4 regions of the Colwellia sp. NW0002-52-1 genome follow, and region 1 is predicted to be linked to each of the others. Evidence: predicted binding sites of a transcription regulator. Region 1 holds the regulator's gene; each other region holds the start of a gene.

Evidence for each region. The regulator LexA, encoded in region 1, represses DNA repair genes until DNA is damaged. The targets are predictions, from matches to a motif close to TACTGTATNNNNATACAGTA.
Region 2: the regulator LexA is predicted to act here: its motif matches at 1,745-1,764, upstream of recA (recombinase RecA).
Region 3: the regulator LexA is predicted to act here: its motif matches at 1,999-2,018, upstream of AC27H3_RS01845 (DUF4007 family protein).
Region 4: the regulator LexA is predicted to act here: its motif matches at 1,812-1,831, upstream of recN (DNA repair protein RecN).

What each region holds. Positions count from the first base shown of each region.
Region 1 covers NZ_BAAJLU010000007.1:108,108-111,328, reverse strand. The annotation lists gene oxyR (DNA-binding transcriptional regulator OxyR) at 1-784, opposite strand, end outside; gene AC27H3_RS09150 (cupin domain-containing protein) at 965-1,330, opposite strand; gene lexA (transcriptional repressor LexA) at 1,573-2,187, shown strand; gene coxB (cytochrome c oxidase subunit II) at 2,765-3,221, shown strand, end outside.
Region 2 covers NZ_BAAJLU010000001.1:73,566-76,786, reverse strand. The annotation lists gene uxuA (mannonate dehydratase) at 183-1,379, shown strand; gene recA (recombinase RecA) at 1,816-2,850, shown strand.
Region 3 covers NZ_BAAJLU010000001.1:445,798-449,018, reverse strand. The annotation lists gene AC27H3_RS01850 (P-loop NTPase family protein) at 1-967, opposite strand, end outside; gene AC27H3_RS01845 (DUF4007 family protein) at 960-1,907, opposite strand; gene AC27H3_RS01840 (DEAD/DEAH box helicase) at 2,161-3,221, shown strand, end outside.
Region 4 covers NZ_BAAJLU010000004.1:39,050-42,270, forward strand. The annotation lists gene recN (DNA repair protein RecN) at 62-1,726, opposite strand; gene AC27H3_RS05795 (hypothetical protein) at 1,874-2,626, opposite strand; gene nadK (NAD(+) kinase) at 2,631-3,221, opposite strand, start outside.

The sequences.
Region 1 (3,221 bases):
CTTGAAAAGGAATATAATGAATATGCTTTTGTGGTGCATAATTCATCGTTGCTAATTGTGGTAACAAGGTGATACCCATATTACTTGCCACCATGTAACGTAAAGTTTCAAGGCTAGTAGCGCGAAAACTATGATCTTCTTCCGCACCGGCACTAAAACAATAACCCATGGCCTGATCTCTTAAACAATGACCATCTTCTAAGGTGAGAATTTTTTGATTATGTAAATCATCAAAGGTTACCAATGAACGCTCTGCCATTGCATGAGATGCAGATGTAGCCATTACCAGAGGCTCGTTAAATAAATCGTAGCGTTCAAAACGTGCCATTTCGGGTAGCCAAGGCAGAATCAAAACATCAAGCTTGCCCGTTTCTAATTCTTGCAGTAAATCTTGCGTTCTGTTTTCATGTAAATAGAAATTTATTTTGGTTAGATTACTGTTCAACTCCGGCATAATGTGCGGCAGGATATAAGGGGCAAGTGTAGGAATTAACCCGATATGTAAATCACCTGAAAGCGGGTCAAGTAAGGCTTTAGCTGCTTCTTCAAAGTTATTTGCCGCAGTTAATACTTGCTGCGCTTGCTGCACAAGTTTTTCACCCGCTGGCGTTAACATAACATTACGCGGTTGCCGCTCAATTAAAGTTAACTTAAGGCGCTGTTCTAACTTTAAAATTTGCCCACTCAGCGTTGGTTGACTTACAAAACACGCATCGGCCGCATGACCAAAGTGTTTGTAGTGACCGATAGCCGTTAGGTATTCTAGGTCGCGAATTTTTATCATAGTTACAGTCTATGGTTACCTGAAAATTAATAGCTACAATATATTAACTGAAGCGAGTCAATTTAGCGAAATGCTAATCTTCACTAGGGAGTTTTTTGCTAAACCTACCTTTGAATTGATTCAATATTTTTATAGCGATACTAAACATATTATTGCCGGTTATTAATACTGAAGGTTAGCTTATATCCATAAATCATTTTGCGCGGTGAGCTTACCCGTTGCCTCACCCGTATTTACAACTCCTTTAGGTTCTATAATCATGATTTTGCATTCAGCATTAGCTACAGGCTTATGCTCTACACCTTGAGGGATTACGTACATTTCGCCAGCCTCTAACGTTACAAGGGTATCTCGAAATTCGATGCTCAGTGTACCTTCAATAACTATAAAAACTTCATCAGTATCAGGGTGGTTATGCCAAACAAACTCGCCTTCAACTTTAACCAGTTTAAATTGATAATCATTCATTTCAGCTATTACACGAGGAGACCAATGGTCGGAAAATTTAGTAAATTTCTCTTTAAAATTAATAACTTTAGATTGCATACTCACTTCTTTATGTTTATCGGTTATTTATTAATGTTACATTATTTCAGCGCCTTAGGAACAATTAATGCCTGATTTAATGAAAGTGCAGGATTGGTTTTATTGGTGTTTATAGCCGCTAAAATAATAAAACCGCTTAATACCATAACAATAAAATCTTGCGTTTACTCTAGGCCTGTATACAATAACAGTAATACTGTTTAAAAATACAGGCTTAACCATCAGTCGCTTAAGGAATGAAAATGCGCCCTTTAACACCTAGACAACAGCAGATATTTGATCTGATCAGAGAGAAAATAGCCGATACAGGTATGCCGCCAACACGTGCTGAAATTGCGACTAATTTTGGTTTTAAGTCAGCCAATGCCGCAGAAGAGCATTTGAAAGCACTGGCGAAAAAGGGTTATATAGAGATGTTGCCTGGTACATCGCGTGGTATTCGCCTTGCAGAAGAATTTATGGAAGAAGATGGTTTACCGCTTATTGGGCGTGTGGCTGCCGGCGAACCTATTTTGGCGCAAGAGCATGTAGAGCAACATTATAAAATTGATGGTAGTTTATTTCATCCTGCTGCAGATTATTTATTGCGTGTAAATGGCGAAAGCATGAAAGACATTGGGATATTAGACGGTGATTTATTAGCCGTGCACCAAACAACTGATGTGCAAAGTGGCCAAGTTATTGTAGCCAGAGTTGAAGACGATGTAACCGTTAAGCGCTTTAAACGTGAAGGCAACGTGGTTTATTTGCATGCCGAAAATGAAGACTTTGAACCTATTAAAGTGGACTTACGTTCGCAGCAGTTCAATATTGAAGGGTTGGCAGTCGGTGTAATTAGAGCTGCCGATTGGATGTAATTGTAATAAAACGTTAAATTTTTTCATCATTTTAAATCCAGCAACTTTAAATCCTGCAATATAATACAGATTAAACTCGTTTTTTTTTGAAATCATTCGGTTTAATCTGTTTTTTTATCTATCTTTCCCCCGCCATTTTTATCTTATTTTTGTTAACGACTAAAATACACATTTTACTTTAAATTCTCGTGAGTTGTAGATTTTTTATACAGATTTATTTTGGTGTTGATTATTTATTATTCAGTGTAAAAAAATCAACTTGAACAATAAATAAACATTCAGCATAACCTTTTAGAAATGGACCTTTCATTCAGTTTAGGGTTATTACTCTATTGTATTTATTAGTTTTTATTTTCAATGCATTTGAAATTTTAAATTGACCCCGATCAACTTTTAAGTAATTCTAGTCTAGAAAACGTACAAACATAACAATAGGGCGTACTTGACCGTTGTCGAATAATACGTCACTTAAATAATAATAAATGTATGCGCAAAACAGCCGGCTTTCATGATGAAACTGTGTTGTTTTGCCTTAAAAGGGTGAAGGAGATGTCGAGTGAAAAGACGTAACCTAGGTATGCTGTTGCTAGGGGGCTTGTTGTCTAGTTCGGTTTGGGCAGATATGCCGCTGAACTTAACCAAAGGCGTTACAGATGTCAGTAGAGACGTATATGATTTACATATGTTGGTGCTCTATATCTGTACTGCTATTGGTGTTGTAGTATTTGGTGCCATGTTTTGGTCTATGGTTTTTCACCGTAAATCAAAAGGCTTTAAGCCAGCAACCTTCCATGAAAGCACAAAAGTTGAAATTCTCTGGACGGCAATCCCTGTCGTCATACTAATCGCTATGGCTGTTCCTGCCACTATAACGCTCATTGATATGGAAAATAACGATGATGCCGATTTAACTATTCAAGTTACTGGCTCCCAGTGGAAGTGGCATTATAAGTACTTCGATCAAGATATCGAATTCTATTCCGTACTTTCTACACCACGTGAACAGTACGAAAACCAAGATGGTACTTCAGCCG
Region 2 (3,221 bases), on a different contig from region 1:
ACAAAGAAGCATATTTGCCACCTTAAATTTACTTAAGTCTTGCTAAGTTCTGTATAAAGTTTTAGTGCAACATGTACGGGAAAGCTAGCTTTATAGCGAACTAAACAATTAGCGTTAGACACTTACTTAAGTGTCTTAAATAAATAAGAAATTATCATGAATAATGATGTGGAGATAAAATAATGCGTGAAGCTTGGCGATGGTTTGGTCCTAATGATCCTGTGTCAATTAATGATGTCAGGCAAACTGGTGCTACAGATATTGTTAGCGCTTTGCATGCTATTCCAACTGGGGAAGTATGGCCGTTAGATCAAATTCAGGCCCATAAAGCGTTAGTTGAACAAGGTAACAATGAGCAATCTGAGCTAATTTGGTCTGTTGTTGAAAGTATACCTGTGCATGAAGATATTAAGTTAGGTCGCGACAACAGTCAGCGCTACGTTGATGCTTGGATAGCTTCAATGGAAAACTTAGCTCAATGTGGTATTAAAACTATATGCTATAACTTTATGCCGGTTATCGACTGGACTCGCACCGATTTAAAGTTTCAACTGCCCAATGGTGGTTATGCACTAAGGTTTGATCAACAAAAGTTTGCCGCCTTTGATTTATATATATTAAAACGAGAAAATGCAGAATCCGATTACTCAGCTGAAGAGTTAGAGCAAGCCAAAGCGGTTTACATGGCTATGTCTGAAGATGAAAAAACACTGTTAACTAATAATATTATTGCTGGTTTGCCAGGTAAAATGACAGACGCATACAACATCGATAATTTTAGAAGTATGTTGGCGAACTATAAAGATATTACAAAAGATATTTTAAGAAAAAACTTGTTCGCTTTTTTATCACAGGTGTTACCAAAAGCGGAGCAGTTAGGGGTTAAATTAGCCATACACCCTGATGATCCACCAAGAGATATGTTAGGCCTACCTCGCATAATTTGTACATCAGAAGATTTAGATATCTTATTCTCTGAGCTGCCAAGTCCTGCAAACGGAATCACCTTATGTGCCGGTACTTATGGGAGTCGTCCAGATAACAATCTTCCTGTAATGGCTAAGCAATATGGTGCGCGTATTCATTTTGCTCATTTGCGTGGCGTTAGTAGAGACAAAAATGAACAACGCTCGTTTTATGAAGCTGAGCATTTATCTAGCGACGTTGATATGGTGGGAATAATTTCAGCATTATTGAGTGAAGAAAAGTCACGTGCTGACAATAAAAATAGTGCGCCGATATTTATTAGACCTGATCATGGACATCAAATACTAGATGACATTAACAAACCCGGTAACCCAGGTTACTCGTGCATTGGTCGCTTAAAAGGCCTAGCCGAAATTAGAGGTGTTATTAAGGCACTTAGCCAAGTAAGTTAATAATAGTATTAGTGATATAAAAAACTGAAACTGAAACTGAAACCAAAGCAATTTTGCTTTGGTTTTTTTGTATGTCGTACATAGAAAACTCGCTTGATTTGAATCTACTCATACCAAACTCAATGTCCAAGCAAAATTAGCTATAAAAGGTTTAATAAAATAAACACCTTTTATATAAATTGACAAAATCTCTCCACGATTATAAATCATGTACTGTAAACTACAGTAAAAAATACATTAGTAACTTTTTAAACTGAAATTGACAAAAGTTACTAATGTTAAATAAGTTATTTTATATCAGTAAGATAAAAGTACCGGTTATTAAGTTTTTTATTGATAAAAAAATAAATCAATAAAAAACTTGATACTGTACGACTATACAGTATACTTTGCTCAATTAAACGAATTAAGCACCTAAATTATTTTGGAGCAACAAATGAACGATAACAAAGAAAAAGCATTATCAGCTGCCTTAGGCCAAATCGAACGTCAATTTGGTAAAGGTTCAATTATGAAGTTAGGTGATAATCGCAGCATGGACGTTGAAACAATTTCAACGGGTTCATTAGGATTAGATATTGCACTAGGTGCTGGTGGTTTACCGCTTGGACGTGTTGTTGAAATTTACGGTCCAGAATCAAGTGGTAAAACAACATTAACACTTGAAGTTATTGCTGAAGCACAACGTAATGGAAAAATTTGTGCCTTTGTTGATGCTGAGCATGCACTTGACCCAATCTATGCTGAAAAGTTAGGTGTTAATATTAACGAGTTATTAGTGTCTCAACCTGATACGGGTGAGCAAGCGCTTGAAATTTGTGACATGTTAACGCGCTCTGGTGCAATTGATATTATCGTAGTTGACTCGGTAGCTGCTTTAACACCAAAAGCTGAGATTGAAGGTGACATGGGTGATTCACACATGGGCTTGCAAGCTCGTATGCTTTCACAAGCTATGCGTAAACTTACCGGTAATTTGAAACAGTCAAATACCATGATTATCTTCATTAACCAAATTCGTATGAAAATTGGTGTTATGTTTGGTAGCCCTGAAACAACAACAGGTGGTAATGCATTAAAATTCTATGCTTCGGTTCGTTTAGACATTCGCCGTATAGGTGCTGTTAAAAATGGTGACGAAATCGTTGGTAACGAAACACGTGTTAAAGTAGTTAAAAACAAAATTGCACCACCGTTTAAGCAAGTTGAGTTTCAAATTTTATACGGTGAAGGTATTAACAGCTTAGGTGAATTAGTAGACTTAGGTGTTAAAAACGAAATGGTTGAAAAAGCCGGTGCTTGGTACAGCTATAAAGGTGACAAAATTGGTCAAGGTAAAGCAAACGCAGCCAAATACCTGAAAGAAAACCCTGAAGTAGCGAAAGAAATTGATACTCGCTTGCGTGAGTTATTATTACCAAAAACTAAACCTGCAGAAGCTGATGAGAAGGCTGCTGCCGTAGCAAAATAAAAGTTAAGTTACGTTACGTTAGAGAAAAAAGCCACTATATAAGTGGCTTTTTTTACGCATAGTGTTTAGTGATTATTATATGGAGTTAAGAAAATGTGGGTGCTTATTACACATACATAAGCTTACCTATGTACACACTTTATATAGGTACATGCCTCAAAGAGTGAATAAAGAGTAGCAACTGAATAAATAAAAATTTTTATAACTAGCAAGTTACATATTCTGAGCTAGCGTGTAAAGTTGAAATTTATTATTGATTTTATGGTTTTTGTAAATAAGCTTAGCTGTGGGTTGAATAAATAAGTTAGAAACACCCGATAATATAAAACTATCACTATCACTATCACTATCACTATATTACCAATAATGAA
Region 3 (3,221 bases), on a different contig from region 1:
TACGTTCATTTTGTGAGAATCGTCTTCTAGATATTGGGCCAAGCAATAAGCTCACTAAGGGATCCAATGGTAACGTATTTAATAATGCGTCATAGTTCCGTGCCTGTTTTTCAAACGAAACAGCAACATTTTTAACTAATTTTGCATGATTACCTTTTAGCTCTTTAGTTATTTCTGGTGTTTTGGATATTGAATCACCAACTAAAATTAATGACTCATCAATTGATGGGTTAAAATTTAAATCACGATATCTACCTTGAACTTTTGCCCATTCTTTTTGAGCTTTTACATCTTTGTTTTTGGCGTAATCTGAAAATGATTGGTGTAAGAAACCAATTAAAACAACTGAGGTTTTAGCTTGTTGTGCTATATCAGCCAACGCTTGAAATAAATGTAAATCTTTATTAGCTCTAGATTGAAAATCTAAAGCTTTACCCATTTCATCAAGAAGAAATAACACCCCATCAGCTTTAGACGCTTTAGCTAAGGTTAGTTTAATTTCTTTAAGACATTGTTCGTCATTTAAAATCTTAACTTCGTTTAGGTCAAATTCAATGTCATAAGCTGTATACAAACTAATTAAAATTGAATTTGCAGGCGCTTCTAATCCACAAACATGCTTAACGACTTTCCAACCTTTTTGAACATTAAAACGTGTAGTAAGGTCATCAAGTAAGCCGTTTGCTCTTGCAAGTTTTTTAGTTGCGTAGGCGCGTTCTTGTTTGTTTGAAGATAAGAGACTAGCTAAATAAAGTGCAACAGTTGATTTACCTGAGCCATAGGGCCCTGTAAGTGTATATGCTCTTTGTTCACTTCCTGCAAAATCACGGCTTAAGGTATCAAGCGCATTTACAGCAGTGCCATGTAAGATAAAATCATCAATAAAGCTTTTATAATCAACTAGTTCTCCGTCAATTCTTGTGGAGCTTTTATAGCGTTGATTAATATTAATAGGTAGGCTAGTCATCTTGAATATTACCGTAATATTGATCTAAAAAGTTGTCAGGAAAATTTAAAGCAGTTGTTTCAATTTTTACTTGCCTAAGGCCTAATGAGTCAATCCAGGAGATATCACCATTCGAAAACTCATAAGCTTCATCTAATTTTTGACCCAAACCACTTTCAGATAATCTAAAAATTCTACCCGGAGAATAAGGCTTAGTTAGTAATGATTCAAAATCTACACTGTTTGTATTTGACTCTGCATTTTCTGATTTTGTAAATTTGATTAATGCATAAATAAATATTTCAACCGGTAATTCAGGACGCTCAATCAAATCACTAACATAAAAGCCACCACCATTATCTTTTATAAGATTTAACTCAGATAACGGAGATGTAAAATGATCTTCATCTATTTTTAATTTCTTCTTAGCAGCAGAGCTTTTAAATTTTTTACAATAAGTATTTAAAAAACAGTCAATATCTTTCTTCAGCGTGCTTTCATTGCCGATCTCGTTCGTCACTAATCTTCTAGCCGACTCAGCACAATCAACGACTAGTTTAGTTTTTTCAAAATGCTGTACATTAGAATAATTAAAAAAATAACGATACGCAGTCATTTCGTTTTGATTAAAGCATAACCAAAAATGTATTAACCAAATAGAACCAGAGTATTCTAAATAAGGGTCTTTACCTGAATCAGAAAATAAATAATTACCATTTTCTGATGCAAAATAATTAATGTTAGACTGTTCTCGTGTAATTGAAAGGAGACTACTAGCTTCTGCCCAGTAACGAATTGCATTAACCATATTCTTACCCACACCAAGCTTTATTATTGCTTGTTGAGTTTCATCTTCTTTACTTGTTTGTAATTTACCACCGGAATTCAAATGGTTAACTGCTTTATATAACCATCCATACCGTAAAGGAAAAGTGTCGTGACCGGTAAATTTAGCTTTCATTGCTATTGCTGCTCCTGGAGAGTTTGTCCAAGGGTGATGTTAACGTGAAATTAGAAGAAGAGAAAGGGTTCAACGCAATTAAAAGTCAAAAGGCTGTAAATATATACAGTCTCGTAATTTAAACTAACGACTTGTAGATATTTATAGTTTATTGTACTGTTTTTCTCATAAAGATAATGAATCAAGCTAAATTTTAGACTTTTGAACTAATAACGAGTTAGAGGGAGCTAAATTTTTTGTTGAAGGAATATATATGCTTGTACAAGTTTTATCCAACTTTTCTGAGGATGAATTGCTAAGCTTATTGCCAAAGTCATCGATAAATTTCGCTTTATCCTTGGAAGTTAATAATAATGAAGTTAATGAAAGGGCTTCTTATAATTATAACAATCATAAATTAGCAAAAGCTGTCGCGAACGTTAAACAAGTTGAGTTTATTTTTGACTTAAAGTTACGTAATAAATTAATTGAGCGTTTATCAGCTGAGCAGTTGGTAGCGTTATTTCCTAATTTTAAAATTAAATCAAAACAAGTTACCACTAGTCATTATGATGCAGTTATTAGTTGGGCTAGAGATAACCCTGAAAAGTTTGCTAGTTTATTAGGGCTAACGGCACTGTATGAAAGTCAGTTAGAACAAAATAATGAATTACAAAGTATTACGTGTATTGAACCAAACTATGGCCTTTATCCTTATCAGCAAAGCATTAGTAAACAAGTATTTGCCAAGCTTGAACAGGATAAAAAACGAGTATTAATTCATCTGCCTACAGGGGCAGGTAAAACACGCACCGCAATGAATATAGCTGCCGAACATTTAAGGCAATCTGAAAATAATTTGGTTCTTTGGCTTGCTGACAGAGAAGAACTTTGCTCGCAAGCCTACACTGAATTTTCAAAAGCATGGCAATCTCTTGGTAATCGTCCTACTTCCCTTTATGGATTTTACTCAAGTTCCACTGAAAGTTTGAGTGGTATTGATTCAGGCTTTGTAGTTGCTGGCTTACATAAATTCTTAAGTTTGCGAAAAAGTGACTCAAGACAATTACAACTTTTATATAGCAAGCTTGCTGAAAAAGTAACATTAGTTATTTTTGATGAGGCCCACAAAGCTGTTGCACCAAAATTTCAAGAAGTTGTTCAAGACTTCATCGACGATAAGGCATTTCATGCCGACTTGATTGGCTTAACAGCAACGCCGGGAAGAAGCTACTCTGAGGATGGGCTATCGGAAGAAGATGCTCGTTTAGCTAACTTTTTTTACAATAATAAAATATCAATGCAAATTTCAGGCTACCTATCTCCGATAGATTA
Region 4 (3,221 bases), on a different contig from region 1:
AAGCAGGCTGATAGATACAAAATAATTTTTAGTTTATTTTACCCACTTGCTAAGCTTTACATTATCCAGCTAGCAATTCTTGTGCATTTGCTAAGCTATTTTCGGTAATTTTATCACCCGCTAATAATCGTGCAATTTCTTGGACGCGCCCATCACTAGAAAGTTCCGTTACCGTTGTTTCGGTGTGCTCACCATCGGTTAATTTCGCAACAAATAATTGCTGATGCCCTTTACTGGCAACTTGTGGTAAATGCGTTACACAAATAACTTGGGTGTTTTTGGCTAATTGTTTTAGTTTTGAACCTACCATTGCAGCTGTAGGCCCACTAATGCCAACATCTACTTCATCAAATATTAATGTAGGCGTAACAACTTTATCGGCCAAAATAACTTGCATAGCTAGGCTAATTCTTGATAGCTCACCGCCCGATGCGACTTTATTCATGGCCTCAAGCGCTTGCCCCGGATTTAAACTGGCAAGATAGCTTACTGTGTCGTTACCGTTAACGGATAAGCTTTCGTTTTTATCTTGGCAAATATCAATGAAAAATTTGCCATGTTGCATGTTAAGTTCGCCCATACTTTTGGTGATCATTTTGCTGAGTTTAGTGGCGGCTTTTTTTCTTGAATCAGACAAAGTAAGTGCCGCATGTTGATATTTTTGCTTTGCCGCTTCTATGTCATCATTAATTTGTGTTAAACGAGTTTCATCAGAGCTAAAAAGTTGCAGCTCTTGCAAAAGTTGCTGATGAAAAGCCGCTAATGCGTTCGGCGAAATTTGATGCTTTTTAGCGAGTAATACCGCTGTTGAGTATCGCTCTTCTATTAAGTTATAAGCTTGAGGGTCAAGCTCTAGGCTTTCATAGTAGTGTTTAATTTCTTGGCTGGCATCTTCAACTTGTATTAACGCTTCGTTTAGTTGCTCTGCAATAGCTTTTAAAGCCGGATCGTAATTTCCAAGCGCGGCTATTTGTTCAGCGCTGTGTTGCAAACTGTCAACAACATTAAATTGCTCATTCTCAGATAATTGCTGCACGGCAGTTAAGGTTTCGCTTAAAATATGCTGACCATTGCTTTGGCGCTTGTAGTCTGTTTCTAATGTTTCAAATTCGTCAATTTGCAGTGAAAACTCGTCTAATTCATTTACTTGATATTGTAAAAGCTGTTGCTTTGCTTCTCGTTGAATTTTACTTTCTTGTAATATTTTTGCTTCTTGATTAAGTTCACGCCATTGATGAAAGTAGAATTTAACTTCGTCTAACAAATGTTGATGACCGGCGTATGCGTCAAGAATGTTGCGTTGCTCACTTGCTTTAACAATTAGCTGATGGTCGTGTTGCCCATGAATGTTAATCAATAATTGGCCTATTTCTTTGAGCTGAGCTAGAGGCACCTGACTACCATTGATGTAAGCTTTTGAGCGGCCTTCTGCAGAAATAACACGACGAAGAATACATTCGTTATCAAGTAACATATCGTGTTTTTTCAACCAATTTTTGGCATGTTTGTTTTTAGTGGTATCAAAGGTGGCGGCTAATTCGGCTTTTGCGCAATTAGGCCTAACGACATTAGTTACAGCTCTATCACCTAAACATAAACCTAAGGCATCGATAGCAATTGATTTACCTGCACCGGTTTCACCGGTAATGGTGGTCATGCCTTGATGCCAATCAATGTCGAGAGAACGCACAATGGCAAAATTTTGAATGTTGAGCTGCAATAACATAAGCTTGTCCTAGCGCATTAATTTTCCAACAGACGAGTGGATAAATTAATAACTTTAATGATAAAAAAGATTACAAAAAAACAGATACTGTTAATTTATACAGTATCTGTTTTTTATGCAATAATTAATTTAACTATTGTTGAAAATTTATTCGAACAATGGAAAGTTCAGCTTATATTTTTGATAGATTTTTTGCAGAATGTTTTGGTCTAAAAGCGCTTTAGTTTTTGTGTCGTAGTAGTGTTTAAGTGCTTTACCTTTTGGGTCATCACTAAACACTAAATACAGTTTTGAAGTTACTAGATCTTGAATATAATATTTTTGTTGTTCAGCTTCTGGCCATAAAGCGAGCTGTGTTTCTAATATTGTTCGAATATCTAAGTAGTAATCAACTTTTTTCACTCTGAGTAAGTGTAAAGCGTCTTTACGATAGTCTGCACTAACGCCGTTTATATACGGTACAATCGAAGGAAATAAAATTTCGTCTGCATATCTTTGCGGCCAAACTCCAACTAAATTGCTAATTTCCTGTAAGGTTAAGTTAGTCTCAGTTTTTTGCCTTAATATACTGATTGGCTCGGTTAGTATTGGCACATCTGCAAATAAATATTTTCCATTATTCGGTAGTGCACCACTTATATTTGCTTGCTTTGTTTCTATTTCACGCAGTGCTCGTTTCCATGGTAAATACTTTACTTGAATATTATATGGCGAGTTATGGAATATAACTTCAAATAGTTCATGATAAAGCCCAGTACCGTCTCTATTTGTATAGTTTTGCCAAGCTTCTGTTACCCAAATGATGTCAATTTTTTCTTCTTTATCTTCGCTTGATGCGAAAAATGAAAAAAACAAAAAACTAAAGAGTAGTAGCTGGATAATATTCCATTTTATTTTCATTGTATTAATACAGTTTATTGCCCCAACTTAGTTTATTTCTTAAAACATTAAAGTAGTTATGATCAAGCGGATGAATTAAACGTAAAGTAAATTCACTCTTCTTGATGATAACTTCATCACCCGGCATAACCGCTAAAATTACATGACCATCGCAACTTACTTGTAAGTTTTCATAGTTTTCATTGGCTAATTTAAGTTTTATTTCGCTGTTGCCGTCAACCACAATTGGTCTACTTGTTAATGTATGAGGAAACATTGGAACAAGCGAGAGGGCATTTAAGTTTGGCGTTAAGATTGGACCACCTGCCGACATTGAATAAGCTGTTGACCCCGTTGGTGTTGACACTATTAGCCCGTCAGAGCGCTGACTAAACATAAAGCTTCCGTCAATGTAAACTTCAAACTCTATCATGTTGGCAACTTTGCCCGCATGCAAAACAGCTTCATTTACTGCGCTGTTAGAGCTTTTAAGTTTGCCGTGACGATAAACTTCAGCTTCAATAATAAAGCGTTGTTCAGAGCGTGACTCACCCTTTAAAATAGCTTCAAGTGGGGCAATTAAATCATCTGGCGATAAGTCAGTTAGAAAGCCTAA